DNA from 3 places in the Polaromonas sp. P1_A2 genome. Region 2 is predicted to be linked to each of the others. Evidence: predicted binding sites of a transcription regulator. Region 2 holds the regulator's gene; each other region holds the start of a gene.
The links. Region 2 encodes sigma-54, which starts transcription at its own class of promoters, with help from an activator protein. Its sites were predicted from a motif close to TGGCANGNAANCTGCTTT; they were not measured.

Region 1 (7,410 bases), on a different contig from region 2:
ATAGTCTTTCAGGTCCTGGTCGGCACGCAGGTAGCGGACGCCGGGCTGGCCTTCGCGCAGCACGGCACGGGTCACGCCAAAGCGCAGCGGGCGGAATTTGGGGGCGCTCATGATGGTTTCTTGTCTCTTGTCTCTGCTGTTTTTGCTTTGCGTCTCTTGCTCACCGGGCCCTGGTGGCGCCCACCGGCGGGCTCAGGCTTTTTTCACCTTGGCGGCCCTGCCGCTCAGAAACTCCTTGACGCGGTCCTTGGCCTCGGGCGCGCTTTGCGCCACCGCCGCCATCAGGGCCTCGGTGAAGAATCCCTGGTCGGCCGGCTGCTCGGCGATGCGCGGCAAGGCATGCATCAGGGCGTAGTTGGTCAGCGGCGCGTTTTTCGCGACCTGGCCGGCGAGCTCCAGCGCCTTGTCGAAGGCCTGGCCCTGCGGCACCAGGTATTGCGCCAGGCCTATGCGTTCGCCTTCCTGGGCGTTGTAGACACGGCCGGTCAGCATCATGTCCGTCATGCGGGCCGTGCCTATCAGGCGCGGGATGCGCACCGCGCCGCCGCCGCCGACAAAAATGCCGCGCGAGCCTTCGGGCAGGGCGTAAAAAGCGCTTTCATCGGCGACCCGGATGTGGCAGGCGCTCGCCAGCTCCAGACCGCCGCCGACCACCGCGCCGTGCAGCGCGGCGATCACGGGCACGGGCCCGTACTGCAGGCGGTCCAGCGCGGCGTGCCACATGCGCGAATGGTGCAGGCCCTGGCTGGCGTCGCGCTCCTGCAGCTCGCTGAGGTCCAGGCCGGCGCAGAAGTGGTCGCCCTCTCCATGGATCACGGCGGCCCTGGCGGCGGACGGCAGGTTTTCAAACAGGTCGCGCAGCGCCAGCACCAGGGCATCGCCCAGGGCATTGCGTTTGGCGGGGCGCGCCAGGCGAATCACGGCAATGTCGCCGCGCATTTCGAGAATCAGGTGTTTTTGGGTCATAGGAATCTTTTCAGTGAGGCCAATTATGATTATGAATCATAACTATTACAACGAGACCGGGCGGCTTTTTGGGCAGTGAAAACCCTAGGAGCCGAAAAAGGCGAGGTGGATCGCGGCGGCGCACAAAGAAGCGCGCGGGCGACTGCGGCGCCCGGCTGGCGCAGCCCGGTTCAGGCTGGCTTTATGACGGTTCGAATCAGCAAAGGCTCAGATATTGAGCCATTTGAGCAGCTCGCGCATGCGCGGCTCGGACGTGGTGTCGAACTGCTCCACCCCTATGCGCTTGAGCACGTCCTTGCCGGCGTCGCTGGCGGGCAAGGCCAGCAGCTCCTCCTGGATGGCCTTGAGCTGCTCGGGCTTGATGCGCTTGTGCGCCACCATCGGAAAGTAGGGCTGGGGCACGCTCTTGTGAATGATGCGGCCGCCGTCCTTTTCCCACTTTTTGGCGATGCCTGAATAGGAAGCCACGCCGCCCACGTCGGCGAACTTGTTGTCCAGGTAGAAGCCGACCGCAGCCTGCTCGCGCACGAACTGCACGTTTTCCTTGCCCACCAGGATGCCCTTGTCGCGCAGTTCCGCGGCGCAAAAACGCGACATGTAGGCGATCTGCTCGGGCAGGGCGATGCGCTTGCCCTTGACGTCATCGATGGTCTTCAGCTCGGAACCCTTGGGCGCGATGATGAAGCATTGCCCGTCGGGTTTGGTGCTGGCAATGTAGCTGTAGCCGTAGTCGCGCATGCCGCGCGCCGGGTAATCGCTGGGGCGGGCCATCACCAGGTCGAAGCGGCCGGTCTGCATGCCTTCTTCCAGCTGCTTGAATTCGCGCGCGAACACCACGCTGACCTTGGCTTTCATGGCTTTGCCGATCACCTCGGCCAGGCCCTGGTATTTGGCGATCACCTGGGCATGATCCAGGCCGCCCGAGGTGCCTTCGCTGATGCCCAGCACCAGCTGCTGGGCCGGGGCCTGCGCGTGTGCGGCGCCGGGCCCGAGCAGGCCGGCTGCCGATATGAATGCCAATGCCATCAAATCGCGCAACATAAGTTACTCCTTATACAGAGTCCGCATGCTAAAGGCGGCCCTTGGGACTGGCTAGCTGTGATTACCCTTAAAAGCGCGCCCCGGCAGACAGGCGGCAAGCGCTTGCGGCCGGTCGGCGATGACACAATGCGGCGCATGAAATACCTGCCCCCTTCCCTGGCCGCCACCCTGCTCCTGGCCCTGTCCGCCTGTGCTTCGGCGCCGCGAGCCAGCCAGGACCCGCTGTCGATTGCCCGCGCGCCGGTAGCGGCCGCCATCAACGACTACCAACGCTGCGCCGACCAGGCCCTGCTGCCGCTGAAAACCGATATGGCCCAGTCCGTCTTTGCGCTCGCCGATACCGCCCTGGCCGCCTGCGAGCCCGGCCTGGAGCAGGTGCGGCGCAGCATCCTGGCCGACAACGCGGGCCACCCCTATGTAGCTGCCTTCGCGGAAGAAGCCAGCGCCAACATCCGCATGCGTACCCGCAACATGCTGGCGCACAGCCTGAACCGCGCGCGGGAAACGCAGCCGGCGAACTAACGCAGGCTCTTCACATAACGCGGCGCGTTCGGGTCGCGGTGCTTGCGTTCGCGATGGCCCTCTTCGCCAAAGATCGCGCCGAAAGTCGATTCGATGAAACCCGATTCCGGGTAAACCTCTTCCTCGGTGTCTATGGAGCGCGCGCTCTGGCGGTCCGGCTGGGGCGGCGGGGCCAGCACGGGCGCGCTGCGCTCCTTCACGGCCTCCGACACCATCTGCACCAGCGGCAGGCGCGGCTTGGGATCCGGCACGGCCATGATCTCCTCCAGCCTGTCGGCCCAGACGGCCAGGTCGGGATGGCCGTCCTCCGCCGCCCTCTCGCGCGCAAAACGCGCGATCTCGGCCGCGTACTCGAGGTTGCCGGCCATCCACTCGGTGTCGGTTACCCGGCCGGTCTTGCGGCGCAGCAGCACGTGCAGGTGGGCGGCGATGGCGATTTTCTCGTTGGAAGGCATGGCGTGGTGTCCTTCAAAGGGTGAGATGCCGGCAACTCAGGTGCCCAGGCGTTCGGCGTGCTGGGTGATGTCCAGGCCGTCGCTTTCCGAGGCTTCGCTGACGCGCAGGCTGACCAGCAGCGAGGTGATCCACAAGGCCAGCGCCGTCATGAACAGGCTGTACAGCATGACGGCACCCGCGCCTATGGCCTGCGTGAGCACTTCGCCTTGCGCGCCGGAAATGGCCTTGCTGGCGAACACGCCCGTGAGCAGCGAGCCCACGATGCCGCCCACCCCGTGCACGCCGAACACGTCCAGCGAGTCGTCGGCATCGAGCAGGCGCTTCAGGCCCGTGGCGCCCCAGTAGCATGCCAGCCCAGCGGCCACGCCGAACACCAGCGCCGCGCGCGGTGAGACAAAACCGGCGGCCGGCGTGATCGCGACCAGGCCGGCCACCAGGCCCGAGCACAGGCCCAGCAGCGAGGGCCGCCCGCGCACCGCCCACTCGGCGGCCATCCACGACAGAGCGCCGGCCGCGGCCGCGATGTGGGTGACCGCCATGGCCAGGCCGGCCCGGCCGTCGGAGGCCACGGCGGAGCCGGCGTTGAACCCGAACCAGCCGACCCACAGCATGCCGGCGCCGGCCATGGTCAGGCCCAGGTTGAAGGGGGTGAAGGGCTCGCGGCCGTAGCCGCGGCGCGGGCCGAGCACATAGGCGCAGACCAGCCCGGCGATACCGGCATTGATGTGCACCACCGAGCCGCCGGCAAAATCCAGCGCGCCCATGCGGGCCAGCCAGCCGTTGGGCTCCCACACCCAGTGGGCGATAGGCGCATAGACGATGACCGTCCACAGCGACATGAAAATCAGCATCGCCGAAAAACGCATGCGCTCGACGAAGGAGCCGACCACCAGCGCCGCCGTGATGATGGCAAACGTCAGCTGGAACATAGCGTAAACCGATTCCGGGATGTTGGGCGCGACGTGGCTGACCGCGACCTTTTGCGCGTCCTTCACATAATCCAGCCCAGTGAACCAGAAGCGCTCGGTGCCGCCCAGGTAATGGCCCCAGGCACCGCTGCCGGGCGTGAACGCGATGGAATATCCCAAGGCGAACCACAAGAGGCTGACGACGGCGCAGATGGCGACGACGCAGGCCATGACGTTGAGCACGCTTTTCTTGCGCACCATGCCGCCGTAAAAAAGGGCGATGCCCGGGAGCGTCATGAGCAGCACCAGGGCCGTGGAGGTCATCATCCAGGCGGTGTCGGCGCCGTTGAGTGTCTCAGCCCCCACCAGGCCCGGCTGGGTCAGGGGCGCGGGAGGCGGCGGGGCGGATGCGGCCGCCGCGGGCGCGGGGGCCGCCGGCGGCGGCGCGGGAATCACGGGAATCGCAGGAGTCGCGGCGGTCGCTGCGGCCTGGGCGGCGGCACTGGCCGCAGCCGCCGCGGAAGCGGAGGCCGGTGCGGCGGGCGCCTGCGCCATGGCCTGCTGGCAGGCTATGCCGACCCAGATCGTCAAGCCCCACGCCACAAAGCTCTTCAGGTACATACATGCCCGCCTTTCTTGCATCCAGCCAACAATCCGTAACATTTAAAGGCCGAAGGCATAACTCGTGCCAGTGCCTGGCAGCGGGGTTTTTAGGCAATTTTGAGTACAAATGCGTGCACAAGGTGCATGCGGGTGCCATGGTGTGGCACGCCGCGGCACGGACTGCGGGCATGCCGCGGGGTTTCGGGGGCGGGAAACCCCCAATGCACTATGCCAGTGCACGGGCTACATTGGATGACTTGCTGACGAGCCTCGCTGCTCGCAACGCGAGGAGCCGAGGAGACACGAGAGAGCCATTAGAAGTACACAAGCAACAGGGCATTCCAAAAGATGCCTTGTCGCAAAAAGCGCTGGTAACCCCAGCGCTTTTTTTATGCCTGTCGTTTTCCGGCAGGCTTGCGGGTGCGGTACTCAGTCGGGGTTGATGCCGGCCGCGGCCATGGGCGGGGGCAGCTTGCTGAGCGCCTCCGCAATGGCAGCCGCCTTGGCCTTGGCGGCCGCTGCCGCGGCGGCGGTGGTCGGCCCGGGGGCGCCGCCGCCTGCCGACAGCAGGCCGGCCATCTCGGAGGCCTGGCGCGGTTTGCCGATGGGCGCGGCGGCCAGGCCTTTTTGCACCGCGATCATGTCTTCCTCGCTCGGGTACTGGCCCAGCAGCACGTAGTCAAACACCCGGCGCGCGATGGGCGCGGCCACGCCGGCGCCCCAGCCGGCGTTTTCCACAATCACGGCCAGCGCGATCTTGGGGTCCTCGGCCGGCGCGAAAGCCATGTACACCGCGTGGTCGCGCTGGTGCTCCTCCATCTTGGCGCTGTTGTACTTGTCCTTCTGGCCTATGGTCACGGCCTGGGCCGTGCCGGTCTTGCCACCCGAGAGATAACCCGCGCCGGCAAACACCCGCGCCGAGGTGCCCTCCTGCGTGACGCCCACCAGGGCCTTGCGCACGATGGCCACGTTCTCCGGCTTGTAGCCCAGGTCCTGCGGCGGGTCGGCCGGCAGCGGGTGCATCACGCGCGTGACCGGGTCCTGCGTGCCTATGACCAGGCGCGGCCTGTGCTTGATGCCGCCGTTGGCCAGCGCCGCCGTGGCCTGCGCCAGCTGCAGCATGGTGAAGGTGTTGTAGCCCTGGCCGATGCCCAGGGAAATCGTTTCGCCGGGATACCACTTCTGCTGCTCGGGCCGCTTGTAGGCCTTGCGCTTCCATTCCTGGCTGGGCAGCACGCCGCGCACCTCGCCGTTGATGTCGATGCCGGTGAGCTGGCCGAAGCCCAGCGGCTTCATGAAGTCGTGCATGGCGTCGACGCCCATCTCATTGGCCAGCGAGTAGTAATACACATTGCTGGACTTGACGATGGAGCGGTACATGTCGACCGCACCCAGCGCGATGTCGCCGTGGCTGCGGAACACGTGGCCGCCGAAGCTCCAGGAGGCGTTGTCATTGACGATGAAAGTCGGCGAGCGCTTGCCGGTCTGCAGCGCGGCCATGGCCATGAAAGGCTTGTAGGTCGAGCCCGGCGGGTAGGTGCCGCGCAGCGCGCGGTTGAGCAGCGGCTTGTCGATGGACTCATTGAGCGCCTGCCAGCTTTCGCTGTCGATGCCGTCGACAAAAAGATTGGGGTCGAAGGTCGGCTTGCTGACAAAGGCCAGCACGTCGCCGGTTTTAGGGTCCAGCGCCACCAGCGCGCCGCGCCGCTCGCCGAACATGTCTTCCACGAGCTTTTGCAGGCGGATGTCCAGCGACAGCATCACCGTGTTGCCGGGCGTGGCCGGGTTGCTGGCCAGCTTGCGCACCGCGCGCCCACCGGCCGAGGTCTCCACCTGCTCCACGCCGGTGGTGCCGTGCAGCTGCTGCTCGAAGCTTTGCTCGACGCCGAGCTTGCCGATGTAGTCGGTGCCGCGGTAGTTGCCCTCGTCGTCGCTGCCTTCGATGCTTTCCTTTTCGGCCTGGTTGATGCGGCCTATATAGCCCACCACGTGGCTGCCCAGCTCGCCGTAGGGGTAGCTGCGAAACAGCCGGGCCTTGATGTCGACGCCCGGAAAACGAAAGCGCTGCGCCGCGAAGCGCGCCACTTCCTCGTCGGTCAGGCGCGTGCGTATGGGCAGCGACTCGAAATTCTTGGACTCCTCGCGCAGGCGCTTGAAACGCCGCTTGTCGCGCAGCTGGATGTCGACCACCTTTTCCAGCGCGGCAATCGTTTCCTCGAGGTTCTCGACCTTGGACGGTGTGATCTCCAGCGTATAGGCCGAATAGTTGGTCGCCAGCACGATGCCGTTGCGGTCCAGGATCAGGCCCCGGTTCGGCACGATGGGCACGATGGCCGTGCGGTTGCTTTCGGCCTGCTCGTTCAGGTCGGCATGGCGGTACACCTGCAAATACACCAGCCGCGCCGCCAGCAAGGCAAACGCGCACAACACCACCAGGCTGGCCACCAGCACCCGCGCGCGAAAGCGCGACAGGTCGGCTTCAACGTTGCGCAATTCAGTCATGGTGGTGCGACTCTACAACCCGCACAAAGTGCCCGCAATCCCCATTCTTACCCCTAGAGAAGAAGAGGCGATGCGAAGCGAGCCGTACAGGCCAGCAGGGGCCGCGGAACCGGCTTTGCCGGGCCGCAGGCGCAGCGGCCCCCTCGGGGGGCAGCGCATTACACGCAGTGAAAAGCGTGGGGGCCATCACAACGGCCGGTTCTGGTCGGGGTCGGGCGCGCGCCGCTGCGGCACCAGCAGCAGCACGCTCACGACGGGCCACAGCAAAGCCTCGATCAGGGGCGCCATCAGCATGATCCAGCCCGGGAAGATGCCGCCGCCTATCATGCGGATCACGAGCTCCACGCCGTGCGCCACGGCGAACAGCGGCAGCACCTGCAGGGCCTGCGAGGGCACGGTGAACCAGAGCAGG
Region 2 (7,410 bases):
TGGCGTCGACGTTGCAGGTCTTCATCTTTTCTTGCTGCGTGGCCTTCTTGGCGCTCAGGCATTCCTTCATGAAGGCTTTGCGTTCGTCGCCCTTCTTGCCCTCGGCATCCTTGTTGCAGGCGCCCATCTTGGTTTGCTGCGCGGTCTTGGCGGGAGCGTCCTGGGCATGCGCCACGGGAGACAGGATCATGGTGGCGGCAAAAGCGAAGGCGGTCAGGGATAACAGCTTTTTCATGGTGGCTCCAATGGGTTGGGAATCGGGATTGAGTTCCGGCTGGAATTCCAACACATAACGCCGGGCCAGGCAAATTCGATGACCGGGCATGCGCGCGCGCCGGGCGGCGCATGGCTTAACCGTAAAATCAGCCCATGCTCTCGATTAAAAAAGACCTGCTCGCGGCCCTGGCCGCGGGCCTGGAAGAACTTTCCCCCGGCGCGGGCGACAAAGCCGCGTTTGAATCCCCCAAGGTGGCGGCCCACGGCGACTTTGCCTGCACGGCCGCGATGCAACTGGCCAAGCCGCTCAAGCTCAATCCGCGCCAGCTCGCCGAAAACCTGCGCGCCGTTTTGCTCAAGGCCCCGGCCTTCGAGCGCTGGGTGGACGCCATCGAGATCGCCGGCCCCGGCTTCATCAACATTCGCCTCAAGCCCGCCGCCAAGCAGGAAACCGTGCGCGAGGTGCTACAGGCCGGCGCCGCCTACGGCACGCAGGCCGCAGGCAGCGGACGGCGCATGATCGTCGAGTTCGTTTCCGCCAACCCGACCGGGCCGCTGCACGTGGGCCACGGCCGGCAGGCCGCGCTGGGCGACGCGATCTGCAACCTCTTCGCCACCCAGGGCGCGCAGGTCTGGCGCGAGTTCTATTACAACGACGCGGGCGTGCAGATCCAGACCCTGGCCGCCAGCACGCAGGCGCGCGCCAAGGGCCTCAAGCCCGGCGACGCCGGCTGGCCCGAATCGGCCTACAACGGCGACTACATCGCCGACATCGCGGCCGACTTCCTGGCGAAAAAGACGGTCAGCTCGGACGACCGCGAGTTCACCGCTTCCGGCGATGTGGAGGACATGGACTCGATACGCCAGTTCGCCGTGGCCTACTTGCGCCACGAGCAGGACCTGGACCTCAAGGCCTTCTCGGTGAAGTTCGACAACTATTACCTTGAGTCCAGCCTGTACAGCTCGGGCCGCGTCGACGCCACGGTGGCAAAACTGAAAGACGCCGGCAAGACCTATGAACAGGACGGCGCGCTGTGGCTGAAGTCGACCGATTACGGCGACGACAAAGACCGCGTGATGAAAAAGAGCGACGGCAGCTACACCTACTTCGTGCCCGACGTCGCCTACCACCTGGCCAAGTGGGAGCGCGGCTTCGGCAAGGCGATCAACATCCAGGGCATGGACCACCACGGCACCATCGCCCGCGTGCGCGCCGGGCTGCAGGCCGCCGGCGAGGGCATTCCCCAGGGCTATCCCGACTACGTGCTGCACACCATGGTGCGCGTCATGCGCAACGGCGAGGAGGTCAAGATCTCCAAGCGCGCCGGCAGCTACGTCACGCTGCGCGACCTGATCGAATGGACCAGCGCCGACGCCGTGCGTTTCTTTTTGCTCAGCCGCAAGCCCGACACCGAGTACATCTTCGACATCGACCTGGCGCTGGCCAAGAACAACGAAAACCCGGTGTACTACGTGCAGTATGCGCACGCGCGCATCTGCTCCATCCTCACCACCTGGGCCGAGCAGGGCGGCGACGAAGCCAGCCTGAAGTCCGCCGACCTCTCGGCGCTGGACAGCCCGCAGGCCCAGGCGCTGATGCTGCTGCTCGCCAAATACCCCGAGATGCTGGCCAACGCGGCCGCGGGCCTGGCGCCGCACGATGTGGCGTTTTACCTGCGCGAGCTGGCCGCCTGCTACCACAGCTACTACGATGCCGAACGCATCCTGGTCGATGACGAGGCCGTCAAGCGCGCCCGGCTGGCACTGGTCGCGGCGACCGCGCAGGTGTTGCACAATGGCCTGGCGGTGCTGGGCGTGAGCGCCCCGCGCAAAATGTAAGAACGCCGGTAGCACCCGGATTTTCAGGACAAGGCAATGAACGTGGGCAAGGGTATGAATACACAACGAGGCGGGACGCTGCTGGGTTTGATCATTGGCGCGCTGATAGGCCTGGGCGCCGCGCTGGCCGTGGCGGTCTATATCACCAAGGTGCCCGTGCCTTTCATGAACAAGAGCCAGGCGCGCAATCCCGACAGCGATGCCGCGGAAGCCAAGAAGAACAAGGACTGGAACCCGAACGCGCCACTGGCCGGCAAGAACCAGCCCAAGCCGCCGCCGGCCGCGGCCACCCCTGAAGTGAGCGGTGTTGCCGTTCCCGACCCCGCCGCACCCAAGGCCGCCGCCTCGGCGCCCGCCAAAACCGCCGCCGCCAAGCCCGCCCCCGCGGTCGACCCGCTGGGCGACCTGGCCAAGGCCAAGGTCGAAGGCCTGTCGTCCGGCCCCAGCGTGGATCCTTTCAGCTACTTCATCCAGGCCGGCGCCTTCCGCACGCCTGAAGACGCCGAACAGCAGCGCGCCAAGCTGCTGCTGCTGGGCATGCAGGCCAAGGTCACCGAGCGCGAGCAGGCCGGCCGTACCGTGTACCGCGTGCGCCTCGGGCCTTTCGACAAAAAGGAAGACGCCGACAAGGCCAAGGAGCGGCTGGACAACAATTCCATTGAAACGGCCCTGGTCCGCGTGCAGCGCTGACCCCCTGTTGCGGATAAGCTGAACTTTTCACGGGGCCGGTGTACAAACCCCAGTGCCCCGCAATACGAGGCCGCCGTCCGCAGGGGCGGCTTACCCACCCTTTCTGTCATACCAGGAGAAGAATCTGATGCAACGCCGTGAGTTTTCGTTTTCAGCCGCCTCGGCGGCCGTCGCCAGCCTGGGCGGCATCGCCCTTCCCACGCTGGCGCAAGCCCAGGCCAAGGCCCCCAAGGACGGCGCCGACTATGTGACGCTGGACAAGCCGGCGCCCACCGAGGTCCCCGCGGGCCAGGTCGAGGTGGTGGAGTTCTTCTGGTACAGCTGCCCGCATTGCAATGCCTTTGAGCCGACGCTCGAGGCCTGGATGAAGCAGGCGCCCAAGGATGTGACGGTGCGGCGCGTGCCGGTCGCCTTCCGCCCCGATTTCGAGCCCCAGCAGCGCCTTTTTTATGTGCTCGAGGCCATGGGCAAGGTCGAGGAACTCCACAAAAAGGTGTTTTACGCGATCCACGTGGAAAAGTTCGCGCTCAACACCGCCGACTCCATCGCCGCCTGGGCCGAAAAGCAAGGCCTGGACAAGGCCAAGTTCATCGAGATGTACAACTCCTTCACCGTCACCACCAAGGCCCGCAAGGCCACGCAGCTGCAGGACATCTACAAGGTCGACGGCGTGCCGGCGCTGGGCATTGCGGGGCGTTACTACACCTCGGCCACCCTGGCCCAAAGCATGGTCCGCGCGCTGCAGGTCACCGATTACCTGATCGCGCAGTCGCGCATCAAAAAGTAAGGCCGTAAGGCATCCGTCCAGGGCCGCAGCGGCCCACGCCGAAAAACCCGCCTCGTTCCAGGCGGGTTTTTTTATGCCCCTAATATTCACCCGTGCAAGCCATTCCCACAGCTTGCATGGCTACAATGGCCCAACCCAAAGCAGCAAGATTCGTGCCTTATGAAACACCCCCTTTATTTCCTCGTCCTGCCGGCCGCTTTGGCGCTGGGGGCGGCGTTTCCGGCCTGGGCCGAAAAAGCCGACCGGGACAAGCCCATGAACGCGGAGGCCGATGCCCTGCGTTATGACGACCTGAAGCAAACCAGCGTGTTCACCGGCAATGTGGTGATCACCAAGGGCACGACCATCGTGCGCGGCGCGCGGGTCGACGTGAGCCAGGACCCCGAGGGCTACCAGCAGGCGATCGCCATCGCGGCGCCCGGCAAGCTGGCCTTCTACCGCAAGAAACGCGACGGCGTCGACGAATACATCGAAGGCGAGGGCGAGCGCATCGAATACGACAGCCGCGCCGACCTGGTCAAATTCATCAAGCGCGCCGTGGTGCGCCGCTACAACGGCGCCACCCTGGTGGATGAAACCACGGGCGCCGTGATCGTCTACGACAACAACACCGACGTCTTCACCGTGGACGGCGGCGCGCAGAACAGCACCGCCGCCAACCCGAGCGGGCGCATACGCGCCATGCTGTCGCCGCGCGCCGCCGCATCGGCCCCGGGCGCCGCGCCCGCCCCCGCAGCCCCGCCCGCCGCCCTGCGCCCCAGCACCACGCTGGGCACCGAAAAGAAATAGAAAGAACCTGCACAGATGGATGTGGTGACTGACACTTCGGCGGCCAAGGCCGCAACCCCCAGCCGCCTGGTGGCGCAGGGGCTGCAAAAATCCTACGGCAGCCGCAAGGTCGTGCAGGACGTTTCGGTGGCCGTGCAAAAAGGCGAGGTCGTGGGCCTGCTGGGGCCCAACGGCGCCGGCAAGACGACCTCCTTCTACATGATCGTGGGCCTGGTGCGCGCCGACGCCGGCGAGATTTCCATCGACGGCCAGTCAGTCGAGCACATGCCGATTCACCTGCGCGCCCGCCTGGGCCTGAGTTACCTGCCGCAGGAAGCCTCGATTTTCCGCAAGCTCACGGTGGAAGAAAACGTGCGCGCCGTGCTTGAACTGCAGCTGGACGCGAACGGCAAGCCGCTGGGCCGCGCCGACATCGAGTCGCGGCTCGATGCCCTGCTGCAGGACCTGCGGGTGGACCATTTGCGCAATTCGCCGGCGCCGGCGCTGTCGGGCGGTGAACGCCGCCGCGTCGAGATCGCCCGCGCCCTGGCGACCCAGCCGCGCTTCATCCTGCTTGACGAACCCTTCGCTGGCATAGACCCGATCGCCGTGATCGAGATCCAGCGCATCATCGGCTTCCTGAAGTCGCGCGGCATCGGCGTGCTGATCACCGACCACAATGTGCGCGAAACGCTGGGCATCTGCGACCATGCCTACATCATCAGCGACGGCCACGTGCTGGCCCAGGGCACGCCGTCCGAGATCGTGAACAACGCCGATGTGCGCCGCGTCTATCTGGGCGAGCACTTCAAAATGTAAAGATGGCTCCCCCCCTTTGTCGCTCACTTCGTGTAGCTCCCTCCCCCCTCGAGGGGGCGGCGCCTGCGGCCTGGCAAAGCCAGATCCGCGGCCCCCGCTCGCACTTTTTCTGCGCTTCCTTCAAAGCTCCTTGACATGAAGCAGGGCCTCTCGCTCCGCGTCTCGCAGCATCTTGCGCTGACGCCCCAGCTGCAGCAGTCGATACGCCTGCTGCAGCTGTCCACGCTCGAGCTGAGCCAGGAAGTCGAGCAGATGCTCGACGAAAACCCGTTTCTCGAGGTGTCGGACGAAACCGCAGTGCGCGAGGAGTTCGGCCTGGAGCATGTCAACACGCCGGTCAGCCAGGACAGCCGCGAGTTTGAATCGGCCGCCGATGCAACGGCCGGCGGCGGCGCGGAAGACGCGGGCCTTTCAGCGGCCGGCGAGGCCGAGGTCAGCGCGGAACCCAAGCTCGAGGAAAGCTGGGAAGGCGACGGCACGGTGGAGACCACCCCCGACGACAGCGAATGGGGCAGCGATGCGCCTGCGCGCAAGAACAACAACGAGGAAAGCGAGGCCGAGGCCTCGGACCTCACGGGCGGCCATGAGTCGCTGCAAGACCATTTGCACCGCCAGTCGCTGGGCCTGCGCCTCTCAGAGGAAGACCGCGCGGCCCTGCATTTCCTGATCGAGTCGCTCAATGACGACGGTTACCTCGAAGACAGCCTGGCCTCGCTCGCGGCCGGCCTGGCCGGCGGCGACCTGGAACAGGCCGAGGACCTCGAGCAGCGTTTTGCCATGGCGCTCAAGCTGCTGCACCACATGGAGCCGGCCGGCGTGGGCGCGCGCAACCTGGCCGAATGCCTGGGCCTGCAGTTGCTCGACTGCAAGGACTGCGAGGAAACCCGCGCCGCCATTGCCGTGTGCAAGCATCCCATGGAGCTGCTGGCCAAACGCGACGTGAAGCGCCTGTCCTACCTGTGCGGGTTCACCGAAGCCGCCATCAAGGGCGCGATCGCCGTGATAGGCCGGCTGGACCCCAAACCCGGGCGCCGCTTCATCAACGTGGAACGCAACCTGATCGTGCCCGACGTCATCGTCGTGAAGTCGGGCCGGGGCTTCAAGGTCACGCTCAACGGCGACGTGATGCCGCGCCTGCGCGTGCACGACATCTACGCCAATGCCCTCAAGCAGCACAAGGGCCAGGACGGCCAGGCGCTGCAGCAACGCCTGCAGGAGGCGCGCTGGTTCATCAAGAACATCCAGCAGCGCTTTGACACCATACTGCGCGTGAGCAGCGCCATCGTCGAGCGGCAAAAGAGTTTCTTCACGCACGGCGAGCTCGCGATGCGCCCGCTGGTGCTGCGCGAAATCGCCGACGAACTGGGCCTGCACGAATCCACCATTTCACGCGTGACCACCGCCAAGTACATGGGCACGCCGTTCGGCACCTTTGAACTGAAGTATTTCTTCGGCTCCGCGCTGGGCACCGAAACCGGCGGCAACGCCTCGAGCACGGCGGTGCGCGCGCTGATCAAGCAGTTCGTCTCCTCCGAAAGCGCGAAAAAACCGCTCAGCGACAACCAGATTTCCGAGATGCTCAAGGAGCAGGGCATTGAATGTGCGCGCCGCACCGTGGCTAAATACCGTGAAGCCTTGCGCATCGCACCCGCAAATCTGCGTAAGTCTCTCTAAACCGCCTCATGAATCAACTCCAGTTATTTTTACCCTGCGCCGCGGGCGTCGAGGCCCTGCTGGCCGCCGAGGTGCAGCGCGTCACCGGCATCCAGGGCAAGGCCTGGCGCGCCGGCGTGCAATTGCAGGCCTCCTGGCGCGACGCGCTGCAGCTCAACCTGCACAGCCGCCTGGCGCAGCGTGTGCTCATCGAGCTGCAGCACAACCAGTACCGCGGCGAGCAGGACCTCTACAACGCCGCCGCCAACGTGGCCTGGGAGATCTGGTTCACGCCCAAACAGACCTTCAAGGTCGAGATCACCGCCCAGCACAGCCCGCTGACCAGCCTGAACTTCGCGGCGCTGAAGATCAAGGACGCGATCGCCGACCGCTTTCGCGCCAAGTTCGATGACGTGCGGCCCAGCGTCGACACGCGCTGGCCCGACGTGCGTGTCTATGTGCACCTGACGACGGACACCGTCACGATTTACATCGACACCTCGGGCGAGCCCCTCTTCAAGCGCGGCTGGCGCGAGGACAAGGGCGACGCGCCGCTGAAGGAAACCCTGGCCGCCGCGATGATTGCCGCCAGCGGCTGGGACCAGCTGTGCAAAACCGGTGTGCCGCTCTACGACCCC
Region 3 (7,410 bases), on a different contig from region 2:
CTCGACGGTGGTGGCCAGCCACATCGCCTGCACCACGTTGCCGGTATAGGTCAGGTCCAGCGTGACGCGCCCGCCGCGCGGCAGCGGCAGCCGGCCGTCGCGCTGCCGCAGCACGCGGGCGATGCGCGGCAGCAGCACCTGGTCGTGCGGGCCGAAGATGGCGCGCGGCCGCAGGATGCTGCAGTGCATGTGGGGAAAGGCCCGGACCGCCTCCTGCACGCAGGCTTCGGCTTCGGCCTTGGTGCGTGCGTACGCGTTGACGTAGGCGGCCGGCCGAAAGCTTTCCTTGATGCCCAGCTGGGCGCGGTAGTTGAAGTAAAGCGCGGGCGTGGAGATATGGACAAACCGGGCCACTTCAGCGCGGCCGGCGGCCTGCAGGAGCTGCCGCGTGGCGGTGACGTTGGCGGCGGTGAAGTCGGCCGCCTTGCCCCAGGGCGACGAGAGCGCGGCGCAATGCCAGACCGCGTCGACATGCCGCACCAATGCGGCCAGCCCGGCGGAACTGGTTTGGCCGGCCGCCGCCAGGTCCAGCGGCACGAACTCCGCGCCCATCGCGGACAGCGCTTCACCGGCTGCCAGGTTGCGACCGGTGGCGCGCACCTGGATGCCTTGGCGCAGCAGCGCCTCCACCGCGTTGCGGCCCAGCCCGCCCGTGGCGCCGGTGACAAGCACGCGTTTCATAGGTCCAGCACCAGTCCGCCGACCGAGAGCCCCGCCGCGGTACCGATCAGCAACAGCCGGTCACCCGCTTTGGCCTTGTGAGTGGTGAGCGCTTCATGCAGCGCCGTCGGCAGCGAAGCGGCGACCTGGTTGCCGTGGCTTTCATAAATATTGATGACCCGGGAAGCCGGCAAGCCCAGCTTGCGGGCCGCATGCGCCATGCCGAGGTGGCTGGCCTGGTGCGGCACCACCCAGTCGATGGAAGCCTTGCCGCCGTCGGTTTGCGCCATCAATGCGTCAAGAAACGGCGGCATGACCTTGGCGGCCAGCTTGAAGACGGCACGGCCGTCCATCTGGAACAAAAAATCTTTCGGTATCGTGGCATTGGGCGGGTTGCGCTGCGAGCCGCCGCCGCGAATCTCGCACAAGCGCTTGCCTTCGGGGAAGGTTTCCATGCGGTAGGCCGCGATGCCTTGGGCGCCATCCCCTTTTTCCAGGATGGCGGCTGCCGCACCGTCGCCAAAAATCAGCGAGGCCTCGGGCTCGTCCCAGTCCAGCCCGCGCGAAGGCAGGTCGGATGCGACGATCGCGATCCGCTGGTAGCCGCCGCTGGCGAACAGGCCTGCGGCCACGCGGAGCGCGGCCATAAAACCAAGACAACTCGCGTTGACATCGAAGGCCGGGGTGCCGCGCGGCAGGCCGGCCTTTTCGGCAATAAAGCAGGCGGTGGACGGCAAGGCCTGCTCAGGCACGCCGCAAGCGGAAATCAGCAGATCGATGCTGGATGCCGGCAAGCAAGCCCGCTGCAGCGCATCGGCCAGCGCCGCGGCCCCCAGCTGGCTCTGGCTCTCGCCGTCGGCCGCAAAGTGCCTGACGCGAACGCCGCTTTTGGCCAAAGTGTGGCCGGCAGGCCGGCCGTGTTTCTGGTCCAGGTTTTCAGCCGTGACACGCAGGGATGGCAGCGCTTTGCCGGTGGCAACGAGGCGAACAGGAATCTTCATTCGCACAGGGGCTGCCGTGGGCATCCTGCGGGCGCTTGCGAGGCGCGACCCTGCGATGAGATTTTTGTGGTCAACATAAAGCTTTTGGTGGGACCGGGTTGGACCTCGCAAATCGGAGTTTTGCGGGGCCTTTCCAGGCCGGGTGTAAGGACTTCTTCCTCCAGCTTGCGCCAAGAAAGGTGGCGCAAGCGCATGCACGGTAGCAATGAGTCGGCCTTAATCGACATTAAGTCTGTAGAAGTATCTCAATCAGATACCGGATAGCCGAAGTTGTGACACTTCAGATACAAATGCATTATGAGATCTAAAAAGTGTGCACGTGCGCAGCTGCTGCCGCCGCACCTCACTGGGCGGCCTTGAGCGCCCGCCGGTATTGCACCGCCTCCGCGACATGGACCGTCTGCACCACCTGCGCGCCGGCCAGGTCGGCAATCGTCCTGGCGACTTTCAGGCAGCGGTGGATGCTGCGCCCCGACCAGCCCAGGCGGGCGGCCGCGGTGTTGAGGAATTTCGCGGCCGCGTCATCAAGCTGGCATTGCGCGTCTATGGCCTGGCCTGCCAGCGCCTGGTTGGTGCTGCCTTGGCGGGCCAGGGCGCGCTCGCGCGCCGCGACGACGCGGCGCCGGATATCGGCCGTGGCTTCGCCGGGCGGCGCGTTCACCAGCTCATCGGCCGCCAGGGCGCCGACTTCCACATGCAGGTCTATGCGGTCCAGCAGCGGGCCGCTGAGTTTGCCCTGGTAACGCGAGACCTGCTCGGGCGAGCAGCGGCAGGCCCGCAGGCTGGAGCCGAGGTAGCCGCAGGGGCAAGGGTTCATCGCCGCGACCAGCTGGAAGCGGGCCGGAAACTCGGCGCGCTGGGCGGCCCGCGAGATGGTGATGCTGCCGGACTCCAGCGGCTCGCGCAGCGCCTCCAGCGCCGCGCGCGGAAACTCGGGCAGCTCGTCAAGAAACAGCACGCCGCGGTGCGCCAGCGAGATCTCGCCGGGCCGTGGCGGCGAGCCGCCGCCGACCAGGGCCACGGCGCTGGCGGTATGGTGGGGCGCGCAAGTCGGGCGCAGCGCCCATTTATCCAGCGAAAAGCGGCCGCCCAGGGAGGCCACCGCGGCGCTTTCCAGCGCCTCTTCGGTGCTCATGGCCGGCAGCAGGCCGGCAAAACGCTGGGCCAGCATGGATTTGCCGGAGCCGGGCGCGCCCATCATGAGCACGCTATGGCCGCCGGCGGCCGCAATTTCCAGCGCGCGACGGGCGGCGGCCTGGCCTTTCACGTCGGCCAGGTCCGGGTAGGCCGACTGCGGCGGCGGCGGGGCCGGCCTCACCCGCGACCAGCCGTCCAGCGTCTCCACGGGGGCATCCCCCGGCAAAAACTGCCTGACCACGTCGAGTAAATGCAGCGCCCGGAAGATTTCCGCACCGGGCACCAGGGCCGCTTCCTGGGCGCTGGCTTCCGGCAGCACCAATTTGGGCAGTTTTCCGGCGCCGGCAGCGTCGCGCCCGGGGCGGGCCAGCGCCAGGCTCATGGCCAGCGCGCCGCGCACGGGCCGCAGGTCGCCACCCAGGGACAGCTCGCCCGCGAACTCATAGCCTTCCAGCTTGCGGGCATCGACCTGGCCGCTGGCCGCCAGGATGCCCAGGGCAATCGGTAGGTCGAAGCGGCCGGAATCCTTGGGCAGGTCGGCCGGCGCGAGGTTGACTGTTAGACCCGCTGTAGCATGAGAGATGAACAAGTTAGAACGCTTACTCTCAAAATCAGCTCAGCCTACTCTGCTCGAGCAGGATAGCGTTATTTCTTTTTCAGTGGTCCACAGGACCCACACGACGCTCTATGAGCGAAGTATTTCGATGTACTCGAAAGACTTCTCTCCTGCGGTTAAGCGTTGGCTTTGGCCGGCTCTACTTGAGCTTTCACGGCAGACCGAGATCAGACCAAAGCACGTGATCGAAATAAGCACATTGGTAGAAGGCTTTGCTTTGGCAAAGGATTTGCCATGCTGGAAGGCGCTTACTGCCCTGTCTCCAAAAGATGCGACTGTCGAAAGGGCAGTCGCATTTTTCGCAGAGTTCGAGCATGCGCTGATGAGCAACCTAAAGTTGAAGCCTCCCACTCGTGATCGCGTGAGTCGAGGCGTTCGCTCATTCGTAGCAAGCTATCTGGAAAAAGTAAGCCTCAACTCAAGGTTTGGGCGCTTCCGTGCAACGTATCGGCCACAGCTGAGATACAAAGCACCGGGTCGATCTTTAATAAGTGACATGCCTGGTGGCTCGGGGAATCTAGACGCCGGAAACCGCTATCTGGTCGAGTCTAAGTAGGCCCACGACGCACGGTTTTGGTGACGTTGATCTTTTGACTAAAGACCATCTAAATCCAAGGATGGCCAAGTACCCCGCCAAGGTAGCTGCGGGTGAGTGTTGATAGCTGCTTACTCTGCTCATTAAGCCAAAAAAGTGCTTGACTACCTTTGATCCGCTTATTGGCGGGAAACTCCAGGCCGGTGTTCTGGATGGCGGAGCGCACGCGTTCGCGGGCCTCCTTGACCTCGGTTTCGGCCAGGCCGACCAGCGTGAAGCTGGGCAGGCCGTTGGCCAGGTGGACCTCGACGCGGACGGGTCGCGCTTCCAGCCCCAGCAAGGCGCGGCTGTGCACTAAAGACAGGCTCATGAACTAACTCCCTGGTGATGCTCCAAAGTTGTGCGTAGTGAACGCCCCAATCTGGTGCTTATCGTGTTTTTTTGGATTCCGGTGTTCAACGTGGCAAGCCCGAAGCGGGTGGACTGCGTCCGGCCAAGGGGCTTGCTTTGGCACGGTACGTGCTACGAAGACTTCGTGGAATCCGGGAATAGGACCCTTTCCGCAACCGTCGAAATCCCTGAATCAGAGCGCCTGACCTTTACGCTCAGAAAAACCGTAAAGCAGCTGGAGTGGCGCACCGAGGGGCCGCTTCTTTATTCATCCTTGGAGGAAACCTGAACATGAAACTCGTAACGGCCATCATCAAACCGTTCAAGCTGGACGAAGTGCGGGAAGCGCTGTCCGGTATTGGCGTGCAAGGCATCACGGTCACTGAAGTCAAGGGCTTCGGCCGCCAGAAAGGCCACACCGAGCTGTATCGCGGTGCGGAATATGTCGTCGACTTCCTGCCCAAGGTCAAGATCGAGGCGGCTGTCTCCGACGACCTGGTGGACCGCGTGATCGAAGCGGTCGAAGGCGCGGCCCGCACCGGCAAGATCGGCGACGGCAAGGTCTTTGTCTACAACCTCGAGCAGGTCGTGCGCATCCGTACCGGTGAAACCGGCAAGGAAGCGCTGTAAGGCTCAATCCACACAAAAAGAGAACATCGACATGAAAAAAATACTTGCTTCCCTTGTATTGGGACTGAGCCTGCTGACAACAGGCGCCGTCATGGCGCAAGCCCCGGCCGCCGCGCCCGCCGCTTCCGCAGCCGAAGCCAAACCGGCTGAAGCGGCCGCTTCCGCCGCCGCGCCCGCAGCCTCGGCTGCCGCCGCTCCGGCCGCCGCAGCAGCGGCTTCCGCACCCGCAGCGGCCGCCTCCGCAGCGCCCGCACCTGTTCCCAACAAGGGCGACACCGCCTGGATGATGGTTTCCACGCTGCTGGTCATCATGATGACCGTTCCCGGCCTGGCGCTGTTCTACGGCGGCCTGGTCCGCAGCAAGAACATGCTGTCGGTGCTGATGCAGGTCATGGTCACCTTCTCGATGATCGTGGTGCTGTGGTTCATCTACGGCTACAGCCTGGCCTTTACCGAGGGCAACGCCTTCTTTGGCGGCTTCGACCGGCTCTTCATGAAAGGCATCTGGGACAACGTCGCGGGCACCTTCGCCAACGGCGCGACCTTCAGCAAGGGTGTCGTGATCCCCGAGATCGTGTTCGCCGCCTTCCAGGCCACCTTCGCCGGCATCACCTGCGCGCTGATCGTCGGCGCCTTCGCCGAACGCATCAAGTTCTCCGCCGTGCTGCTGTTCATGGCCATCTGGTTCACCTTCAGCTATGCGCCTATCGCCCACATGGTCTGGTTCTGGATGGGCCCTGACGCCTACACCGGCAAGGAAGTCGCCGACGCCATGAGCGCCAAGGGCGGTTACATCTGGCAAATGGGCGCCCTGGACTTCGCGGGCGGTACCGTGGTGCACATCAACGCCGCCGTTGCCGGCCTGGTGGGTGCCTTCTGCATCGGCAAGCGCATCGGTTACGGCAAGGAAGCCATGGCGCCTCACAGCCTGACCCTGACCATGGTCGGCGCCGCGCTGCTGTGGGTGGGCTGGTTCGGCTTCAACGCCGGCTCCGCCCTGGAAGCCAACGGCTTCGCCGCCCTGGCCTTTATCAACACCCTGGGTGCCACCGCCGCCGCCGTGCTGGCCTGGTGCGTCGGTGAAGCGCTGATGCGCGGCAAGGCCTCCATGCTGGGTGCCGCGTCCGGCGCCGTCGCCGGCCTGGTGGCCATCACCCCCGCAGCCGGCAACGTCGGCATCGGCGGCGGCCTGGTCATCGGCCTGGTTGCCGGCTTCGCCTGCCTCTGGGGCGTGAACGGCCTGAAGAAGCTGCTGGGTGCCGACGACTCGCTGGACGTGTTCGGCGTGCACGGCGTGGGCGGTATCCTGGGCGCATTGCTCACCGGTGTCTTCAATTCGCCGGCCCTCGGTGGCCCAAGCTTCGTGGGTGACTGGGTGACCGCCACGGCCGTGACGCCCGACGCCTACACCATCGCCGGCCAGCTCTGGATCCAGGCCAAGGCCGTGCTGATCACCATCGTCTGGTCCGGCGTGGTCTCCTTCATCGCCTACAAGGTGGTGGACCTGACCATAGGCCTGCGTGTCAGCGAAGAAGACGAGCGCGAAGGCCTGGACATCACGTCCCACGGCGAAACCGCTTACAACCGCTGATACAGCGGACGGGCCACCCCGCAGGCGGCCCGGTCCTGCTAATTATTTACTGAGAGTCTCCTTTGGATGTTCAGCCCGCCGGTGCAAACCGGTGGGCTGTTTTTTTTTGGGGGGGCGTTACAGTGGCGGCTGTCCACACACAAACAAAGGTAGCGTGATGACCTGGCAAACCCTTGCTGCACCGCCCAGCGGACTCGGCGAATCGCCGTTCTGGCACCCCGACGAGCAGATGCTGTACTGGATAGATATTCCCGGCAGGCAGCTGCATCGCTGCAATGTCTTCATGGGCACGGTGGAAAGCTGGGCCATGCCCTCCGAACCCGGCAGCATCGCGCCGGCGCGCAGCGGGGGACTCGTGGTCGCGCTGCGCGACGGCATTTACCGCGCCAGGCAATGGGGTGGTGAACTGCACCAGCTCATGCGGGCCGGCCACGACACGGCGACCACGCGCTTTAACGACGGCAAGGCCGACCCGCTGGGCCGCTTCTGGGCCGGCACCATGTACGAGCCGCGCGACAAGTCCACGGCCGAGCTGTTTTCGCTGGACTGCCGCGGCGGCCGCGCCCCTGTGATCGAGCGCAAGGCGGGCGACGCCATCATCGCCAACGGCCTGGCCTGGTCGCCCGATGCGGCCACGGTTTATTGGTCCGACACGCCGCGCCACATCATCCGGGCCTGGAACTGGGACGCCGAACGCAACACCATGACCGAGCCCCGCGTGTTCGCGCAGTGGCCCGGCAAGCCCGAAGGCTGGTTGCCCGGCATGGCCGGCTACGGCGGGCGGCCCGACGGCGCCGCCGTGGACCGCGAGGGCAATTACTACGTCGCGATGTTTGAAGGCGGGCGCATG

Region 1: a site for sigma-54 is predicted at 4,567-4,584, ahead of AC1D09_RS16110 (ammonium transporter). Genes of this name have one in related genera too.
Region 3: a site for sigma-54 is predicted at 4,458-4,475, ahead of glnK (P-II family nitrogen regulator). Genes of this name have one in related genera too.

Annotation. Positions count from the first base shown of each region.
Region 1 covers NZ_JBFTZI010000004.1:15,364-22,773, forward strand. Annotated here, with positions in the region: gene AC1D09_RS16085 (feruloyl-CoA synthase) at 1-111, opposite strand, end outside; gene AC1D09_RS16090 (crotonase/enoyl-CoA hydratase family protein) at 193-966, opposite strand; gene AC1D09_RS16095 (phosphate/phosphite/phosphonate ABC transporter substrate-binding protein) at 1,174-2,007, opposite strand; gene AC1D09_RS16100 (hypothetical protein) at 2,143-2,529, shown strand; gene AC1D09_RS16105 (hypothetical protein) at 2,526-2,984, opposite strand; gene AC1D09_RS16110 (ammonium transporter) at 3,021-4,514, opposite strand; gene mrdA (penicillin-binding protein 2) at 4,926-6,998, opposite strand; gene mreD (rod shape-determining protein MreD) at 7,185-7,410, opposite strand, start outside.
Region 2 covers NZ_JBFTZI010000001.1:32,646-40,055, reverse strand. Annotated here, with positions in the region: gene AC1D09_RS00180 (PsiF family protein) at 1-235, opposite strand, end outside; gene argS (arginine--tRNA ligase) at 370-2,055, shown strand; gene AC1D09_RS00170 (SPOR domain-containing protein) at 2,110-2,745, shown strand; gene AC1D09_RS00165 (thiol:disulfide interchange protein DsbA/DsbL) at 2,873-3,532, shown strand; gene lptA (lipopolysaccharide transport periplasmic protein LptA) at 3,692-4,321, shown strand; gene lptB (LPS export ABC transporter ATP-binding protein) at 4,337-5,119, shown strand; gene AC1D09_RS00150 (RNA polymerase factor sigma-54) at 5,255-6,793, shown strand; gene AC1D09_RS00145 (THUMP domain-containing class I SAM-dependent RNA methyltransferase) at 6,802-7,410, shown strand, end outside.
Region 3 covers NZ_JBFTZI010000004.1:65,009-72,418, reverse strand. Annotated here, with positions in the region: gene AC1D09_RS16390 (NAD-dependent epimerase/dehydratase family protein) at 1-681, opposite strand, end outside; gene AC1D09_RS16385 (3-oxoacyl-[acyl-carrier-protein] synthase III C-terminal domain-containing protein) at 678-1,661, opposite strand; gene AC1D09_RS16380 (YifB family Mg chelatase-like AAA ATPase) at 2,005-3,387, opposite strand; gene AC1D09_RS16375 (hypothetical protein) at 3,380-3,970, shown strand; partial or broken gene AC1D09_RS16370 (magnesium chelatase domain-containing protein) at 4,122-4,319, opposite strand; gene glnK (P-II family nitrogen regulator) at 4,631-4,969, shown strand; gene AC1D09_RS16360 (ammonium transporter) at 5,001-6,560, shown strand; gene AC1D09_RS16355 (SMP-30/gluconolactonase/LRE family protein) at 6,718-7,410, shown strand, end outside.